DNA from 4 places in the Sphingobium sp. SG1 genome. Region 2 is predicted to be linked to each of the others. Evidence: riboswitches for the same ligand, from Rfam matches in the RefSeq annotation. Region 2 holds a riboswitch; each other region holds the start of a gene.

What was found. Region 2 has a riboswitch for cobalamin ahead of AC0KVN_RS16955 (TonB-dependent receptor plug domain-containing protein). Riboswitches for the same ligand answer to the same signal wherever they lie in the genome.
Region 1: it holds a riboswitch for cobalamin, as region 2 does, so the genes downstream of both, AC0KVN_RS15660 (cobalamin biosynthesis protein CobG) here and AC0KVN_RS16955 (TonB-dependent receptor plug domain-containing protein) in region 2, are expected to answer to the same signal.
Region 3: it holds a riboswitch for cobalamin, as region 2 does, so the genes downstream of both, AC0KVN_RS14675 (TonB-dependent receptor plug domain-containing protein) here and AC0KVN_RS16955 (TonB-dependent receptor plug domain-containing protein) in region 2, are expected to answer to the same signal.
Region 4: it holds a riboswitch for cobalamin, as region 2 does, so the genes downstream of both, cobW (cobalamin biosynthesis protein CobW) here and AC0KVN_RS16955 (TonB-dependent receptor plug domain-containing protein) in region 2, are expected to answer to the same signal.

Annotation. Positions count from the first base shown of each region.
Region 1 covers NZ_JBVVOJ010000006.1:251,678-256,063, reverse strand. The annotation lists gene AC0KVN_RS15670 (excalibur calcium-binding domain-containing protein) at 1-20, shown strand, start outside; gene AC0KVN_RS15665 (hypothetical protein) at 185-685, opposite strand; cobalamin riboswitch at 1,443-1,654, shown strand; gene AC0KVN_RS15660 (cobalamin biosynthesis protein CobG) at 1,935-2,987, shown strand; gene AC0KVN_RS15655 (precorrin-8X methylmutase) at 2,987-3,616, shown strand; gene cobI (precorrin-2 C(20)-methyltransferase) at 3,613-4,335, shown strand; gene cobJ (precorrin-3B C(17)-methyltransferase) at 4,332-4,386, shown strand, end outside.
Region 2 covers NZ_JBVVOJ010000007.1:219,283-223,668, reverse strand. The annotation lists gene AC0KVN_RS16970 (S9 family peptidase) at 1-648, shown strand, start outside; gene AC0KVN_RS16965 (acyl-CoA thioesterase) at 648-1,046, shown strand; gene AC0KVN_RS16960 (ABC transporter substrate-binding protein) at 1,060-1,920, opposite strand; cobalamin riboswitch at 1,987-2,179, shown strand; gene AC0KVN_RS16955 (TonB-dependent receptor plug domain-containing protein) at 2,316-4,271, shown strand; gene AC0KVN_RS16950 (DUF1636 domain-containing protein) at 4,271-4,386, shown strand, end outside.
Region 3 covers NZ_JBVVOJ010000006.1:58,096-62,481, forward strand. The annotation lists gene AC0KVN_RS14665 (ABC transporter ATP-binding protein) at 1-26, opposite strand, end outside; gene AC0KVN_RS14670 (FecCD family ABC transporter permease) at 20-1,024, opposite strand; gene AC0KVN_RS14675 (TonB-dependent receptor plug domain-containing protein) at 1,011-2,867, opposite strand; cobalamin riboswitch at 3,039-3,280, opposite strand; gene AC0KVN_RS14680 (threonine ammonia-lyase) at 3,420-4,386, shown strand, end outside.
Region 4 covers NZ_JBVVOJ010000009.1:62,619-67,004, forward strand. The annotation lists gene maiA (maleylacetoacetate isomerase) at 1-628, shown strand, start outside; gene AC0KVN_RS18430 (Rieske (2Fe-2S) protein) at 625-1,002, shown strand; cobalamin riboswitch at 1,033-1,272, shown strand; gene cobW (cobalamin biosynthesis protein CobW) at 1,450-2,502, shown strand; gene cobN (cobaltochelatase subunit CobN) at 2,502-4,386, shown strand, end outside.

The sequences.
Region 1 (4,386 bases), on a different contig from region 2:
AACCATATCACGGGCGATGAAATAGACGCCCCTCGATATCATCCGCGATCATGCCCCGTCTGAGCAATCGCCCCGATCATAATCGCCAGGCCGACCACCGATCGACACCAGGGCGGCCACATGTTCCATTTATAGTGCGTCAACGAGAAGCCGCGCCACTGTCGAAGCAACGCGGCCTCCACACTTAAAAGCCAGCCTTGATGCCTAGCGCGTAATATTTGGGTCCGGCATTACCCTTGATGCTGAAGCGGGGGCCGAGCGGCAATCCAACCGTTCCATAAGGACGGACCTTATCACTGCTAAAGCGAACCCCGCCGCCAATCTCTGCGAAATGGGGGATCGAATAGGTGGCTTCGATCTTGCCGTAGGCCTTTACTGCCGTATCGTCACACTCGCTGTCTTTCGCGAACTGCCCCGTCTGACTATCCCGGCAGCGAGTCTGACCATTGCTGAAAGTATCCTCATAATAGCGATCATTGTCGCCCTTGTAGATGAAGGCACCCACTATAGGACGCAGAGCGAAGCGTCCGGCGGTTAAGGTGTAGCCAATGCCAAGCTCTCCACCCCAACGGTCGTGAGCGCGAGCAGCATTGGCCTCGATCATGACATCATTTGCCATAGCCGGAGCGCAAGGAAATGCGATTGCAGCAGCAATCGCTACAGCAGTATATTTCTTAATAAACAATATTACCCCCATAGCGCGAAATGCGCGGGGCGCCGATTAGAACAACACCTTCTGAAAACCAACCTTATTTCATACGGCTTTCAGCCGATAATCTCGCGGGGACTTAATCAACGCGAGACGTTCCGCGCAGGAACGGGACGAGGGCGCGTGAGCCCATGTCCTAGAACGCCCTTGCCTCCCTAGAAATCATTGCCGGTCCAGCAGGATCGTCGCGCGGATGATCGCTGCAAGACATCGCAACGGTTCGAATCCGGGCGCGTCCCTCGAACCAGGGCTACACCCAGGCGCTCCAGCCTGATAACGATGCTGCCATCGGCAGGCGCGAATCACGCGAAATCGGGGTAGCTTCAACGCTTCCCTCCCTCTCCGCCACGACTTTCCTGAGTCACGGTTTGTTCGTAATTTTTTGAACGAAAGTCGCTTTTACGGCTCTTTTTCTACAAAGCGACACTACAAAGATGCGATTGATAATGCATGTTCGAGCTCAGGCTTGAGCGCAATATCCTGCCGTGCCCACGCCGATAGGTGCACCGGATACCGTCGCTGCGCGATGCGCCCGTGATAGCTGGATGGGGCGTACTGTACGTCACCTCATCCTCTTCGCTTATTTCTACCCTGTGGCGCATTTGATATTGGCGCAGATGATCGAGGTCGACACGGATATGCGTCCGGGCGGTCCTGTCTGTCTATATTCCATATCTTGGCGAAGCCCGATGTTTCGACTAGGGCATCATCGGTGCGCCGGTTCATGCTGGTGCATTGCATAACTGACGCCGGTGTTCCGCAAGGAACTTAATCGGGAATGCGGTGCGGGGGCCTGGCCCCTTATTCCGCGGCTGTCCCTGCAACTGTAAGCGGATAGCGCGATGCACGAGCCCATGAGGGCAGCCACTGGACAGAGCGTCCGGGAAGGCGTGCATCCCGCAACGACCCGCGAGCCAGGAGACCTGCCGGCGTTTCGGTCGCTCTTGTCCTGACCCAGGGGTTGGTCATGGCACGGTCTTTCTTCCGTCTGGGCGGCGAAGCGTGTGGCTGGGGCTGCACGGCCGCGTGGTGTCGGGCGCCTGTCGCGCCTGCCTGCCGCCTCGCGCCGACCGGCGATGCCGGCAAGCCCCGCCTGGTTGCGTCCCGGCGCGCGGAGGATGTGCCTGTGAGCCAGACCGGCGCGGGCAGGGATAGGGCGACCGCGAACCATGCGGTGGCCCGCGGACCGGCCGTTCGGGGCTGGTGTCCTGACGCCTGGCGCCCGATGGCGGCGGGCGACGGGCTGATCGTGCGCGTGAAGCCGCGCCTCGGTCGTCTTTCGGCCGCCGACCTGGCGGCGCTGGGCGAAGCGGCGATCGCCCATGGCAACGGCCTGATCGACATGACCCGGCGCGCCAACCTCCAGATCCGTGGTGTGCGCGACGATAGCTGGCGCCCCTTGCTCGACCGCCTGCTCGACCTGGGCCTGGTGGACCGCGATGCCCGGCGCGAGGGCGCGCGTATGATGATGGTCGCGCCGGACTGGCGCGAAGGCGACGACAGCCATCGCATCGCCAGCCAGTTGCTCGATCGCCTGGACGAACTGCCGGACTTGCCGGGCAAGATGGGCTTCGTGATCGATGCCGGCGCCGCGCCGCTCCTGTCCGGCGAAGCGGGGGATTTTCGCATCGAGCGGGCGCGGGACGGCGGCCTGATCTTGCGCGCCGAGGGGCGGGCACAAGGCGTGCCGGTGGACAGCGGCGGCGAAGCGGATGCGCTGCTCGCGCTCGCCCGATGGTTCGTGGAGAGCAACGGCGCGCGCGCGGGGCGCATGGCCCGGCATGATGCGCCCCTGGCGGATTGGGCAACGGGCACGACAGAGGCGGCGTCGCCACGCCCGCGACTGGTCCCCGGCGCATGGGATGGCGGCTTGGCCTATGGCCTTCCCTTCGGCCGGATCGATGCGCGGCATTTTCTCGACGCGCCGGCCATGCGGCTGACCCCGTGGCGCATGCTGCTGGCCGAAGGACAACTGCCCGGCCTGTGCGCCGACGCGGCCGACCCGCTGATCCATGTGGAGGCCTGCCCCGGCGCACCTGCCTGTCCGCAGGCGAGCGTGGAGACGCGCGATCTCGCCCGCCGGCTGGCGCCCCATGTGGCGGGCCGCCTTCATGTCTCCGGCTGCGCCAAGGGCTGCGCCAGTTCGATGCCGGCCGATGTCGTGCTGACGGGGCGGGACGGGCGCTACGACCTGGCCTTCCATGCCCGCGCAGGATCGGCGCCCGTCCGTCCTGACCTCACCGCCACCGACCTTCTTGCCCATTTCGGAGCCTGTTGATGCCCCATGATTATGAGAGGGACGGCGCGGCGATCTATCGCCAGTCCTTCGCCACCATCCGCGCCGAAGCCGACCTCGGGCGCTTTGCTGCCGAGGAGGAACCGGTCGCAGTGCGCATGATCCATGCCGCGGGCATGGTGGACCTTGCGGGCCATATCCGCTTTTCGCCGGGCTTTGCAGCGGCGGCGCGGCAGGCCCTGATCGCAGGGGCGCCGGTGCTGTGCGATGCGCGCATGGTGTCGGAAGGGGTCACGCGCGCGCGCCTGCCCGCCGACAATGCCGTGCTCTGCACCCTGCACGACACCGCCGTGCCGGACATGGCGCGGGCGATGGGCAATACCCGATCCGCCGCCGCGCTGGAATTGTGGCGGCCGCATCTTGCCGGGGCACTGGTTGCCATCGGCAATGCGCCCACGGCGCTGTTCCACCTGCTCGACATGCTGGAAGATCCGGCCTGTCCGCGTCCCGCAGCGATCATCGGCTGCCCGGTCGGCTTCGTCGGCGCGGCGGAATCCAAGGCCGCTTTATGGGCGGCGCAGCCCGTGCCCTGCTGCGTCGTCGACGGGCGGTTGGGCGGCAGCGCGATTACGGTCGCGGCGATCAATGCGCTGGCGAGCCGCGCGGAATGAGCGGCACCGTCTATGGCGTGGGCCTCGGCCCCGGCGCGCAGGACTTGCTGAGCGTGCGCGCCGACCGGCTGGTGCGGAGCGGGCGGCATGTCGCCTATTTCCGCAAGGCCGGCCGGCCGGGGCAGGCGCGCCGCATCGCGCAGGGCATGCTGCGGGACGATGCGATCGAACTGGCGATGGAATATCCGGTGACGACCGAAATTCCGGTCACCGATCCGCGCTATAACGACTGCCTTGCCGCCTTCTATGCCGATTGCACCGGCCGGCTGCTGGCGATCGCGGAGGCGGGCGAGGATGTGGTCGTCTTGTGCGAGGGCGATCCCTTTTTCTACGGCTCCTTCATGCATCTGCACAGCCGGTTGGCGGGGCTGGTCCCGGTCGAAGTGGTCCCCGGCATCATGGGCATGTCGGGCGCGTGGAATGCGACCGGCCTGCCGATCACCTGGGGTGACGATGTGCTGACCGTCGCGATGGCAACCCTGCCGGAAGAGGAACTGGTCCGCCGCATCCGCGATACCGACGCGCTGGTGGTGATGAAGATCGGCCGGCACCTCGCCAAGCTGCGCCGCGCGGTGGCGGCGGCCGGGCGCAGCGATGAAGCATGGCTGGTCGAACATGCCGCCATGCCGGAACAGCGCGTGACCCGGCTGGCCGATGTCGACAGGGTCACGCCCTATTTCTCGATCCTGCTGATCCACGGCCAAGGGCGCCGGCCATGAATCTTGCGGCGGGAGAGGGCGGCTGGATCGCGATCGCGGGGCTTGGGCCGG
Region 2 (4,386 bases):
CGCCTGTCGCTGCTGGATCGCGGCTTTGCCTTTGCCATCGCCCATATTCGCGGCGGCGACGACATGGGCCAGCAATGGTACCTAGACGGCAAGCTGGACAAGCGCACCAACACCTTCACCGATTTCGTCGATGTCGCGAAGGGGCTGATCGATCTTGGCTATTCGGCCAAGGGCAGGATCAGCATTTCGGGCGGATCGGCCGGCGGCGAGCTGATGGGCGCGGTCATCAACTCCGACCCCGACCTGTGGGGCGCGGTGGTGGCGCATGTGCCGTTCGTCGACGTGCTCAACACCATGCTGGACGAAACGCTGCCGCTGACGCCGGGCGAATGGCCCGAATGGGGCAATCCGATCGAGGATGAGGCCGCGTTCCGCACCATCCAGTCCTATGATCCCTACACCCATGTCACCGCCCAGGATTATCCGCCGCTGATGGTGACCGCTGGTCTCAACGATCCGCGCGTCACCTATTGGGAGCCGGCGAAGTGGGTCGCGAAGCTGCGCGCGACCAAGACGGACAGCAATATCCTGCTGCTCAAGACCAATATGGGCGCGGGGCATGGCGGCAAGTCGGGCCGGTTCGAGAGCCTGCACGAGACCGCCGAGGAATTTGCGTTCATCCTGTGGCAGCTGGGAGTGGAAGGCTGATGGCGTCGAGCTTCACCAAGCAATTCACCGCGCGGCCCGAGCATATCGATGTGCTGGGCCATGTGAACAATGCGGTGTGGGTGCAGTGGATGGAGCAATTGTCGGTCGAACATTGGATGACCGATGCCGATCCGGCCCATGTCGACGCCTATATCTGGGTCGTGACCCGGCATGAGGTCGATTATCGCGGCAACGTGACCGAGGGCGATGTCGTGTCGGGCCGCACCTGGATTCCGGAAGGACCGCGCGGCGCGCGGTTCGACCGGCTGATCGAGTTCACCGGGCCGGACGGCAAGGTGAAGGTGTCGGCCAAATCCACCTGGGCGATGATCGACAAGGAAAGCGGCCGGCTGATGCGGGTGCCGGCCGAAGTCGCAGCGAATTTCATAGAGGGCTGAAACCCGGTCGGACTTAGCGAGCGCCGACGGCCTGTGACAAAGCACGGGCTGCCTGCACATAGGCGGGCCCGCCGCACACGGTCCAGGCCTGGGGCAGGCTGATGCGCGCTATGTCGCGCAGCACCGGATGATGCAGCATTTCGGTGCCCTGGTCGGTGATCCGGTCGGTGGCGCTCTCGACGATCAGATAGTCGGGCTGGGCGGCGACCATCTCCTCCAAGCTGACCTGCGCGATCGCCGGCTTGCCAAGGTCGGCGGCCAGGTTGCGCAGGCCGGCCCGCGTCATCAGGTCGTCGACCAGCGTGCCGGTGCCGGTCATGTAGCCGCGCCGCTGATAATAGGCCGCGACTTTGGGCTTCGGCGCGCGGGGCAGGGCGGCGAGTTCCCGGTCCATCCGCGCGATCATCGCTTCGCCGCGGTCGGCATGGCCGATCGCCTGCGCCACCGTGCGGATCGACGCGACGATATCGGCATAGCTGTCCGCGCTTTTCAGATCGACGGCGGGATAATGCTGGGCCTTGAGGATCGCGATCGCCGGATTGCGCCGCGCCGGCATGCCGATCACCAGATCGGGATTGGTCGCCAAAATCTGTTCGGCCGATCCGTCGAGGATGGGCAGACCCTTCGTTACGGCAGCCACCGCCGACATCTGCCGATCGGCGGCATTATGGGTCAGGCCGGCAATCTGGTCGCGATCGGCCAGCGCGACCAGCAACTGGTCGGCGCACAGGTTGAGCGACACGATCCGTTGCGGACGCTTGCCTGCACTGGCAGGCTGGCGAGCGGTGGCCGCCCATAATGTGGCACCGCCGATCAGGGCGATCACCAGGGCGATCATCCCCTTGCCGGGGCCGATGGGCGCAAATATCCGCATGGCCACCTCCCTTAGCCGGCGCGCTCCGCCAGGCAAGGAAGATTGACGCTCCAGTCGGGCTCGCCTATCGCCCGGACTGCGACAGGTTCCCTGGCAACGGGGATGAAAAGGGAATGGGGTTCAAGACCCCGGCTGCCCCTGCAACTGTGAGCGGCGAGCTTTTGTGCCACATGCCATTGGGACTGCAAGGTTCTGAGAAGGCGGCACGAATCAGCGATGACCCGCGAGCCAGGAGACCTGCCCGTCGTGGTCGTCCTTCGCGCGGACAGGGTGTGCCGAGCGGACGGGGGTGAACCCGCGTGGCGACAGGTGGACCGCAAATTGCGGGGACCATGTCGCGCCCGGCCGGGCACCGATATCGTCCCTGGGATGCGGTCCCTCGTCCGGGGGCTTATGTGTTCAAATATCTGACTTTCTGTTCTTTCCTTCTCTCCACCACCGCTTTCGCCGAAGAGGCGCAGCAGGCACCACCGCCCGATGCCGCCGCCGATGCCGGGGCATCCTCGATCCTCGTCACGGCGACCCGCCTCGCCACGCCGGTGGATCAGGTGTCGGCCTCCGTCACCGTGCTCGACAAGGCAGCGATCGACCGCGCGCAGGATCTGGGCGTCACCGAATTGCTGCTGCGCACGCCGGGTGTCAGCATCTCGCGCAATGGCGGCTATGGCACGGCGACGTCGCTGCGCATCCGCGGCGCGGAATCCGACCAGACCGTGGTGGTGATCGATGGCGTCAAGCTCAACGATCCGTCCTCGGCCGGCGGCGGCTATAATTTCGCCAATCTGTTGGTCGGCGACGCCTCGCGCATAGAAGTGCTGCGCGGTCCCCAGTCGACCCTGTGGGGCAGTCAGGCGATCGGTGGCGTCGTCAATGTCGTCACCGCCATGCCCGAACAGCCGCTGGAGGGCAGTTTCGACATAGAGGCGGGGTCGCGTGACACGGTCAGTGCCCGCGCGGCATTGGGTGGGAAGACCGGCCCGGTCAACTGGCGGATCGGCGGCCAGAGCTTCACCACCGACGGCATTTCGGCGATCAGCCCGGCTTTTGGTGGCAAGGAAAAGGACGGCTATACCAACCGCAGCGTCACCGGCCGGGTCGAGGTGGCTCTGGCGGACGGAATCAGCGCCGATCTGCGCGGCTATTATTCCGATGGGCGGGTCGATTTCGACGCGACCAGCGCGGACAGCCCCGCCTATGGCACCAATCGCGAATTTGTCGGCTATGCCGGCCTTAACGTCGCACTGCTCGACGGCCGGTTCCGCAACCGTTTCGGCTATGGCTATACCGACACCGATCGCGACAATTATGATCCGCGCAACCCGCGCAAGCAGACGTTCGACGCGGCGGGGCGCAACCAGCGGCTGGAATATCAGGGCAGCTTCGCGATCGCCGATGGCTGGACCGCGCTGTTCGGGGTGGAGAATGAGAATAGCCGCTTCCGCAGCGTGTCACCTTCGGCGTCGCTTTCGGTGCCGATTCCCGATCCGGCCCGCGGCAAGGCGGAGATCACCAGCGTCTATGGCCAGCTCAATGCCCAGCCGATTACGGGCCTGACCCTGACCGGCGGGCTGCGCTATGACGATCATAACCGCTATGGCGGTCGGACCCTTTTTTCCGCTGGTGGCGTCTGGGCGCTGCCGACCGGGACGGTGCTGCGCGCCAGCTATGGCGAGGGGTTCAAGGCGCCGACCCTCTATCAGCTCTTTTCCGAATATGGGAATCAGGCGCTCGATCCCGAACGCGCCCATGGCTGGGAAGCGGGCGCGGAGCAGCGTTTCTTTGGCGAGAAACTGCGACTGGGTGCGACCTGGTTTGATCGGACCACGACCGACCAGATCATCTATAATAGCTGTTCCTCCAGCTCGACCGATCCGCTCTGCTTCACGCCCGGCACCACCACCCGCCGCTATGGCTATTATCTCAATGTCGCGCGCGCCAAGGCGCATGGCATAGAGGCGCAGGTGGCGATCGAGCCGGTCAAGGGGCTGATCATCGACGGCAATTATAGCTGGACCGTGGCGGAGGATCGTTCGGAAGGGACCGCGAACGAAGGCAATTGGCTGCCGCGCCGGCCGCGTAACAGCGCCAATGGTTCGATCAGCTATGCCTGGCCCTTCGGCCTTACCACCGGCGCGGCGCTGCGCTGGTCCGGCCACAGCTATGACAATGCGGCCAACACGACGCGGCTGGACGATTATACGCTGGTCGACCTGCGCGCCGAATATGCGTTCACCCCGGCGTTGCGCCTGTTCGCCCGCGTCGAAAATCTCTTCGACGAGAACTATATGACGGCCTATCGCTATGGCACGCTCGGCCGCAGCATCTATGCCGGCTTCCGGGGGCGTTTCTGATGCTGCGCCCCGTCGAACCCGGCCCCGCCATTGTCACCTGTAATACCTGCCGTCATTCGGCGACGATGCGGGAGGATGCGGAGGGCGTGCGTGGCGGGGCACGGCTGGCGGAGGC
Region 3 (4,386 bases), on a different contig from region 2:
AGTTGCTCGGTCGACAGGGTCACCATAGCCGCCGCTCCCGCATCAGGTGAATGAGGAAGACGGGCACACCCAGCATCGCGGTCAGCACGCCCAGCTTCAATTCGCTGCTGGTCGGGATGACGCGCACGCCGATATCGGCCAGGGTCAGCAGCACCGCGCCGCCCAGCATCGAGGGCAGCAGCAGCGCGGAGGGCGAGCGATCGGTCAGCGGCCGCACCAGATGCGGCACGATCAGGCCGACGAAGCCGATCGATCCCGTCACCGCCACCGCGCCGCCGACGCCGATCGCGACGCCCGCCATCAGCCGCAGCCGCGCCCGCGACAGGTCGACGCCCAGCGCCCGCGCGCCATCCTCACCCAGGGTCAGCGCATCGAGCGCGCGCCCGTCATAGAGCAGCAGGGCCGCGCCGACCGCGATACAGGGCAGCGCCAGCAGCAGATGGTCGATGCTGCGATTTTCCAGGCTCCCCATCAGCCAGCTCATGATCTCCATCGCGGCAAAGGGATTGGGCGACAGGTTGAGCGCCAGGCTGATCCCCGCCCCCGCCAGCGTCGCGACCGCGATCCCGGCCAGGATCAGCGTCAGCGGACTTTCCGACGGCCCGGCAAGCAGGAACAGCGCGCCGATCGCCGCCAGCGCAGTGACGATCGCCAGCAGCGGCAACGCCATCGGATGCAGTTCGGACAGGCCGAAATAGAGTGCGATCACCGCCCCCAGCGCCGCCGCATTGGACACGCCCAGCACGGCGGGTTCGGCCAGCGGATTGCGCAGATAGCCCTGCAATGCCGCGCCCGACAGACCCAGCATGCCGCCGACCAGCAGGCCGATCGCCATGCGCGGCAGGCGCAGGTCGATGATGATCGCCCGCGCCACCATGTCGCCGCCGCCCGCCAGCACCGCCAGGATGCGGGCCGGCGCCATCGTCACCGATCCCAGCGCGACCGACGCGATCGCCGCGACCAGCAGCAGGGCGATCAGCCCCGGCAGCAACAGAGGATGCCGCCGCCCCTTAGAAGCGGACACGCACGCCGCCATAGGCCGACCGGCCATAGGTGCCATAGCCATAGGCGGTGGCGTAATCCGCATCGAACAGATTGTCGATCCGGCCATAGACTTCCAGATGATCGCCCACGGGGAAGGACGCGCGCAGCCCGGCCAGCGCATAGCCGTCGAGCCGGCGCGCGTTGGCCGTGTCGTCATAGCTGTCGCCGACCATGGTCAGTGCCGCGCCGGTCGACAGGCCGAAGGACCAGAGATAGTCGGCCGACACACTGACCGCATTGGCGGCGCGGCGCGGCAGGCGATTGCCGTCGGTGGCCCCGCCCGATCGATCGCGCGCATCGACATAGCTGTAGGATGCCGCCACCGTCACCGCCTCGACCGGCTTCAGCGTCAGCGTCGCTTCCACGCCCTTGGCGCGGGTCCGGTCCAGATTGCCATAGATGTAGGTCGCATAATCATAGTTGATCTGGTTGCGGGTATCGCGCCGGAAGGCGGTCAGCGACAGCACCGCCTTGTCCCCGTCCAGGCTCTGGTCGAAGCCGATATCATAGCTTTTCGACCGTTCCGGCCGCAGCGCGCTGTTGCCGCTATAGGTGTCGTAGAGCTGATAGAGCGACGGCGCCTTGAACCCCTCGCCATAGGAGAGGCGGATATTGGTGGCGCCGGCGTTGGGCGTGTAATTGGCGTTGGCGCCAAAGGTGGTCGCGCCGCCGAACTGGCTATGATCGTCATGGCGCAGGCCCCCGGTGACGGCGAGGCCGGCAAGCGGCTTCACCACCGCCAGCGCATAGACGCTGTCGATGTTCGCCTTCGCGCTCGCTATGTCACCAAAGCCGAAATACTCATAGTCCGGCCGCTCATGCTCATAGCCGAAGATCAGCCTGGCCTGATCCACCGGGGCATAGACGCCCTCATATTCGAAGCGCAGATTGGTACCCGAATAGCCATAATCCGGGTCGGTGCCGCGCACGAAATAATAGTCGCGGTCGTTGCGCATCCAGGTCACGGCGGCACGATTGGTCAGCTTGCCGTCCAGAAGCGCCAGGTTGATCCCGGCATAGCCGACATATTGGTCCAGCTTGCTGACATCGCTGCTGTCGGCCGGCGCGCCGAAGAAGCTGTCATAGTCGAGATCGGCATGGATATAATAGCCGCGCAGGTCGAGGCTGAGCGTGTCGGAAAAGGCGATCTTCAGCTTGGCGTTGGTGGCGATATTCTCATAGCCATCCTTCTCCACGCCGCCGAACGACCGGCCGACCGAGGAAATTCCATCGGTGTTGAAATAGGCGACGCCGACGCCGCCCGACACCGCGCCGCGCGTGCCGGACACATCGGCCTTGGCATTCAGCGTGTCGCTATAGCCATAATCGGCCGAGGCATTGACCTCGAAACCCTCGCTCGGCGCGCCGGTCATCACATTGACCACGCCGCCGATCGCCTGGCTGCCATAGACGACCGAGTTGGAGCCGCGCAGCACTTCGATCCGGCGGATGTTGCCGGTCAGCAAATGGCCGAAATCATAGCCGTCGCCGATGCCGCTCGGGTCGTTGACCTTGACCCCGTCGATCAGCACCAGCGTCTGGGTCGTCTCCGCCCCGCGCAGCGACACGCCGGTCACGCCGCCGGTGGAGCCGTTGCGGCTGAAACGGACGCCCGGCGTGGTGGCGAGCAGGTCGACGACATCGACCGCCTGGCGCGTTCTGATCGTGTCGGCATCGATCACCGTGATCGCCTGGCCAACCTCGTCGCGCGGCTGCGCAATGCCCGAAGCGGTGACGACGATATCGTCATCCTGTGCCAGATCCTGGGCCAGTGCCGGCGTAGCGGCCAGCAGCGCGATCAGCGAAATCCCCAACATCTTCATTTTATCGTCCCCCGGCGTCCGTCGATTTGGAACCGGGGCGTCCGCGCGAACGGTCGCTGCGTGAGGATCGGGAAGACGCCAGCGCCCCGCCCCACGCACCGATGCGGCCCCGGCCGCCATGGGCGTCGCTCGACGGAAACACCGCGCCATGGCCATCCCCTGGGCCAGGGCAAGAGCGACCAGACGCCGGCAGGTCTCCTGGCTCGCGGGTCAGGGCAGCGATGCGCCAGCCTTCCCGGACCTGTCGGTCCAGTGGCCGGTTCCGGCCCTCCCCTTTTGAAGAGCTTGGGAACCCTGCGCATCGCGCTCACCGCTTACAGTTGCAGGGACAGCCGCGGATTTGGAAGGGCTGCGCCCCCCGCACCGCATTCCCGTTTTCAGCCCATGCGGGCACCGGCGCGATCATGCGCGTCCGGGGCTTTCGATCACCCCGGCGCGCGGCCCCCATAAGCCAAAGCACAAGCCCTGCCAAGCGGGCCCGGATCGCCCCGGCGGATCGTTGCGCGGCGCCGGCGGGCGGCTATGCAGGGGCCTCTGACCCAAGGAGCCGACATGACCGATTCGCTTGCTATCACTGCCGCCGACGTCGCCGATGCCGCGCGGCTGATCGCGCCGGCGGCGGTCCGCACCCCGCTGATCGAGAATGCCGCGCTCAACGATTTGTGCGGCCGGCGCGTGCTGGTGAAGTTCGAGGGCGCCCAGCATAGCGGATCGTTCAAGTTCCGCGGCGCCTATAACCGCCTCGCCCGGCTGAACGATGCGGAGCGGGCGGCGGGCGTCGTCGCCTGGTCCTCGGGCAATCATGCCCAGGGCGTCGCCTTTGCCGCGCGCCTGCTCGGCATTCCCGCCACGATCGTGATGCCGGCCGATGCCCCGGCGATCAAGACCGCCAACACCCGTGCGCTCGGCGCCGAGGTCGTCCCCTATGACCGCTTCACCCAGAGCCGTGAGGCAATCGCCACCGCCCTGGCCACCGAACGCGGCGCAACGCTGGTCCCCTCGTTCGACGATCCCTTCATCATCGCCGGCCAGGGCACGATCGGCCTCGAAATACTCGACCAGGCCCAGGCCGCCGGCGCCGACCTCGCACAGATTCTCGTCTGCTGCGGTGGGGGCGGGCTGGTCGCGGGCACGGCCACGGCGGTCAAGGCCGCCCGCCCCGACATCAGCGTCTATGCGGTCGAACCCGCCGGCTTCGACGACACGGCTCGCTCGCTCGCCAGCGGCGTGCGGGAAAGCGTCTCGCCCGACGCACGCAGCATCTGCGATGCGCTGCTGGCGCCCAGCCCCGGCACGCTGACCTTCCCGATCAACCACGCCCTGCTCGCCGGCGGCCTGGTCGTCAGCGACGATCAGGTACGTGACGCGATGCGCTTCGCCTTCACCACGCTCAAGCTGGTGGTCGAACCGGGCGGCGCGGTCGCGCTCGCCGCCATGCTCGCCGGCCTCGCCCCAGCGACCGACGGCGCCACCGCCCTCGTCATCTCCGGCGCCAATGTCGATCCGGCCGCCTATGCCG
Region 4 (4,386 bases), on a different contig from region 2:
TCATGGTTATTGGCGGTCGAGCGCGAGCTATCGCGTGCGGATCGCGCTGGCCCTGAAGGGCGTCGACTATGCACAGGTCACCCATGACCTGCGCAGTGGCGCGCAGCGGGCGCCCGACTATCGGGCGCTGGCGCCGCAGGGGCTGGTGCCCGCACTGGTCGATGGCGACAGCGTGCTGACGCAGAGCGGCGCGATCCTTGAATGGATCGAGGCACGCTGGGCGCAGCCGGCCTTGCTGCCCGCTGACCCCGGCGATGCCGCGATCGTCCGTGCCATGGCCGGCATCATCGCCTGCGATATCCATCCGCTCGGCAATCTGCGCGTGTTGCAGGCGCTGCGGCAGGATTTCGGCGCCGATGAGGATCAGGTCCGCGCCTGGATCGCCCGCTGGACCGGCGAGGGGCTGGCCGCGCTCGAAACATTGGTCGCGCGCCATGGTGGCACCCATGCCTTCGGCGACGCGCCCAGCTTCGCCGACTGCCATATCGTGCCCCAACTCTACAATGCCCGGCGCTTCGGCGTCGACCTGACGCCCTTTCCGCGGCTGTGCGCCGTGGACGCGGCGGCATGCGCGCTCCCCGCCTTTGCCGCCGCGCACCCCGATCGCCAGCCCGACGCGGACGCATGAGCGACACTGACACGCGCCTGTTCGCGACGCCGGCGGGCGTGCGCCTCTGCCCGATCGAGCAAATCGCCGACGGCAAGGCACGCAATTTCGTGCTGCAGATGCGCGCCGGCCGCTTCCATGGCTTTGCCGTGCGGGATGGTGACCAGGTCAGCGGCTTTGTCGATCAATGCCCCCATGCCGGCCTGCCGCTGGCGCAGCAACTGGACGATTATCTGACCCCGGATGGCAGCCATATAAGATGCAGCTGGCACGGGGCCCTGTTTCGCCGCGACGATGGCGTCTGCGTCGGTGGGCCATGCGTCGGCCAGCGCATCGCACCCTGGCCGCTCAGCATCGCCGATGGCTGGATTGTCACCGCTGCCCAAAGCGACTAGGAACCGGCCCAGGGACGGCGCTTCGCATCGTCCCGACATGATCGCGCCGGTGCCCCCACGGGGGCTTAAAATGGGAAGGCGGTGCGGATGCCATGGCATCCAAGTCCGCAGCTGTCCCTGCAACTGTGAGCGGCGAGCGTGATGAACAGCGCCCTCCCCAGCCGGGAGGGCAGCCACTGGGCCGGACGCTAAATCCTGCGAGGCCTGGGAAGGCCGTTCCTCCCGCTATGACCCGCAAGCCAGGAGACCTGCCGGCGTTTAGGTCGCTCTTGCTTTGGTCCAGGGGATGGCCGGGGCACGGTGTTCCGTCTGAGCGACAGGTTGGCGGCTGGAGCCGCGCGGTCACGCATCTGCGGGCGAACAAGCGCCCGTCCGCGATGCCGGCCGGCCGTGCGTGCGCGCCCGGTTCGCTCCCGCCCCGGTTGCTCCGGCGCGCGAGTATTTGTCATGGCCAACACTGCATCTGCCAAGATTCCGACTACCGTCATCACCGGCTTCCTGGGCGCGGGCAAGACCACGCTGATCCGCCATCTGCTGGAAAATGCGAAGGGGCGCCGCCTCGCCCTCATCATCAACGAATTTGGCGATGTCGGCGTCGACGGCGAACTGGTGAAGGGCTGCAATGACGCCGCCTGCCCCGAAGAGGATATCGTCGAGCTGGCCAATGGCTGCATCTGCTGCACCGTGGCCGACGATTTTCTGCCGACCATGACCGCGCTGCTCGACCGGCCGAGCCCGCCCGACCATATCATCATCGAAACCTCGGGGCTGGCCCTGCCCAAGCCGCTGGTCAAGGCGTTCCAGTGGCCCGACATCCGCACCCGCGCCACGGTGGACGGGGTCGTCGCGCTGATCGACGCCGATGCGGTCGCCGCCGGCCGTTTCGCCACCGACGAAGCGGCGCTGGCCGCGGCGCGCGCCGCCGACCCCAATCTGGACCATGACAGCCCGCTGGAGGAATTGTTCGAGGATCAGCTTGCCTGCGCCGACATGGTGGTGCTGAACAAGAGCGACCTGGTCGATGCCGACACGCTGGCTGCAGTCGAGGCGCAGGTCGATGCCGAAACGCGGCCCGGCGTGAAGATCGTCCGCGCCGCTCATGGTGCGGTCGACATCGGCGCGCTGCTGGGCATCGTCGCCGCGGCCGAGGATGATCTCGACGCCCGCCCCTCGCACCATGAGGCGGAGGGCGAGGATCATGACCATGATGATTTCGACAGCTTCGTCGTCAGTGGCGATGCGGTTGCCGATCCCGACACGCTGGTGCAGGCGCTGTCCGCGCTGATCGCCACCCACGACGTGCTGCGCGTCAAGGGCATGGTCGCGGTCGCGGGCAAGCCGATGCGCCTCGTCGTGCAGGCGGTCGGCCCGCGCATCCAGCATTTCTTCGACCGCCCCTGGCAACCGCAAGAAGCGCGTCGTACCCAGCTGGTGGTGATCGGCCAGAAGGGGCTGGACCGCGCCGCGATCGAGGCCGACATCCAGGCCGTGCTCGGCTGATGCATCTTCTGTCCGCCACGCCGGGAACGATCAGCGACGGCGAGGAGGCGATCGACCTCGACCAGCCGCCCGGCGACATCGTTATCCTGACCGTGGCGGACAGCGATCTGGCCTGTTTCGCCGCTGCTGCCGCGCGCCTGCCCGATGATGCGCCGAGCGTGCGGCTGGCCAATCTGCTGCAGCTCAAGCATCCCTATTCGGTCGATCTCTATGTCGAGAAGGTGATCGCCAAGGCGCGCTTCGTCTGCGTCATCCTGCTCGGCGGCAAGAGCTACTGGCCCTATGGCGTGGACGAGATTGCGCAGGTCGCGCGCGAGCGCGGCATCGCCTTCGCCGCGATCGCCGACGGGCGCGAGGGTGATCCGGCGCTGGACCTCGTCTCCACCGTGCCGGCGGCGATGCGCGAGCAGTTGCGCGACTATCTGCGCCAGGGCGGCACAGCCAATGCGCTGTCCTTCCTGCGCTGCGCCGCTCGGCTGATCGGCGCGGATGCGGGCGAGCCCGACCATCCGCTGCCGATTGCCGACGCCGGCCTCTATCTGCCTGGCCATGACCGGCCCGGCGTGGCCGAATTGCGCGCGACCTGGGTCGAGGGGCGGCCGGTGGCGCTGCTGATCTTCTACCGCGCTTTGGTGGTCGCCGGCACGCTGAGCGCGGTCGATGCGATGGTCGCGGCGCTTGGCGCGCGCGGCTTCAATGTCGCCGCCGTGCATGTCCGTGCGCTGCGCGAGCCGTTCGTGCGCGACTGGCTAGGCGGGCTGCTGGCCGACATCGCGCCCGACATCATCGTCAATTCGACCAGCTTCGCCGCCTCCTCTTCGTCCGAGCCGCGCGTGCCGGGCATCTTGGAACAGGCCGATTGCCCGATCCTGCAGACCGCCTTTGCCGGGGTCGAGGAAGGCAGCTGGCGCGGGTCGGCCCGTGGCCTTGGCCCGCGCGACCTGGCGATGAATGTCGCCCTGCCCGAAGTGGACGGCCGCCTCTTCACCCGCGCCGTCGCCTTCAAGGCGGCCGAGCGGTTCGATGAACGCACCCAGTGCGGCATCGTCGTGCCGCGCGTGGCACCCGACCGGGTCGCCTTCGTCGCCGATCTGGCGCGCAACTGGGCGGCGCTGCGCCGCGCCGCGCCGGCCGAGCGCCGGGTCGCGCTGGTGCTGGCCAATTATCCCAATCGCGACGGGCGGATCGGCAATGGCGTCGGCCTCGACACGCCGGCCAGCGCTGCCGCGATCCTGTGCCGGCTGGGTGAGGCCGGCTATGCGATCGGCGACGCCCCGCGCGATGGTGCCGCGCTGATGCGGCTGATGACCGGCGGCGTCACCAATGATCGGGCGTCGATCGACCGGCCGGGCGAGGTCAGCCTGTCGCTTGATGTCTATCGCGCCGCCCTTACCGCTCTGCCCGACAGCGCGCGGGAGGCCATGGTCGATCGCTGGGGACCGCCGGAGGCCGACCCCTTCGTGCGGGACGGCGCCTTTCGCCTTGCCGTCCAGCGCTTCGGCCATGTCGCGATCGCGGTACAGCCGGCGCGCGGTTACAATATCGATCCCAAGAGCAGCTATCATGACCCAGCGCTGCCGCCGCCTCACGCCTATTTCGCCTTTCATGTCTGGCTGGCGCAGGATTTCGGTGCGCAGGCGCTGGTCCATGTCGGCAAGCATGGCAATCTGGAATGGCTGCCGGGCAAGGCGGTGTCGCTTTCGGCCGATTGCTTCCCCGAAATCTGCACCGGGCCGGTGCCGCAACTCTATCCCTTCATCGTCAACGATCCGGGCGAGGGGACGCAGGCCAAGCGCCGCATCGGCGCCGTCATCCTCGACCATCTGACCCCGCCGTTGACGCGGGCGGAAAGCTATGGGCCGCTCAAGCAGCTCGAAGCGCTGG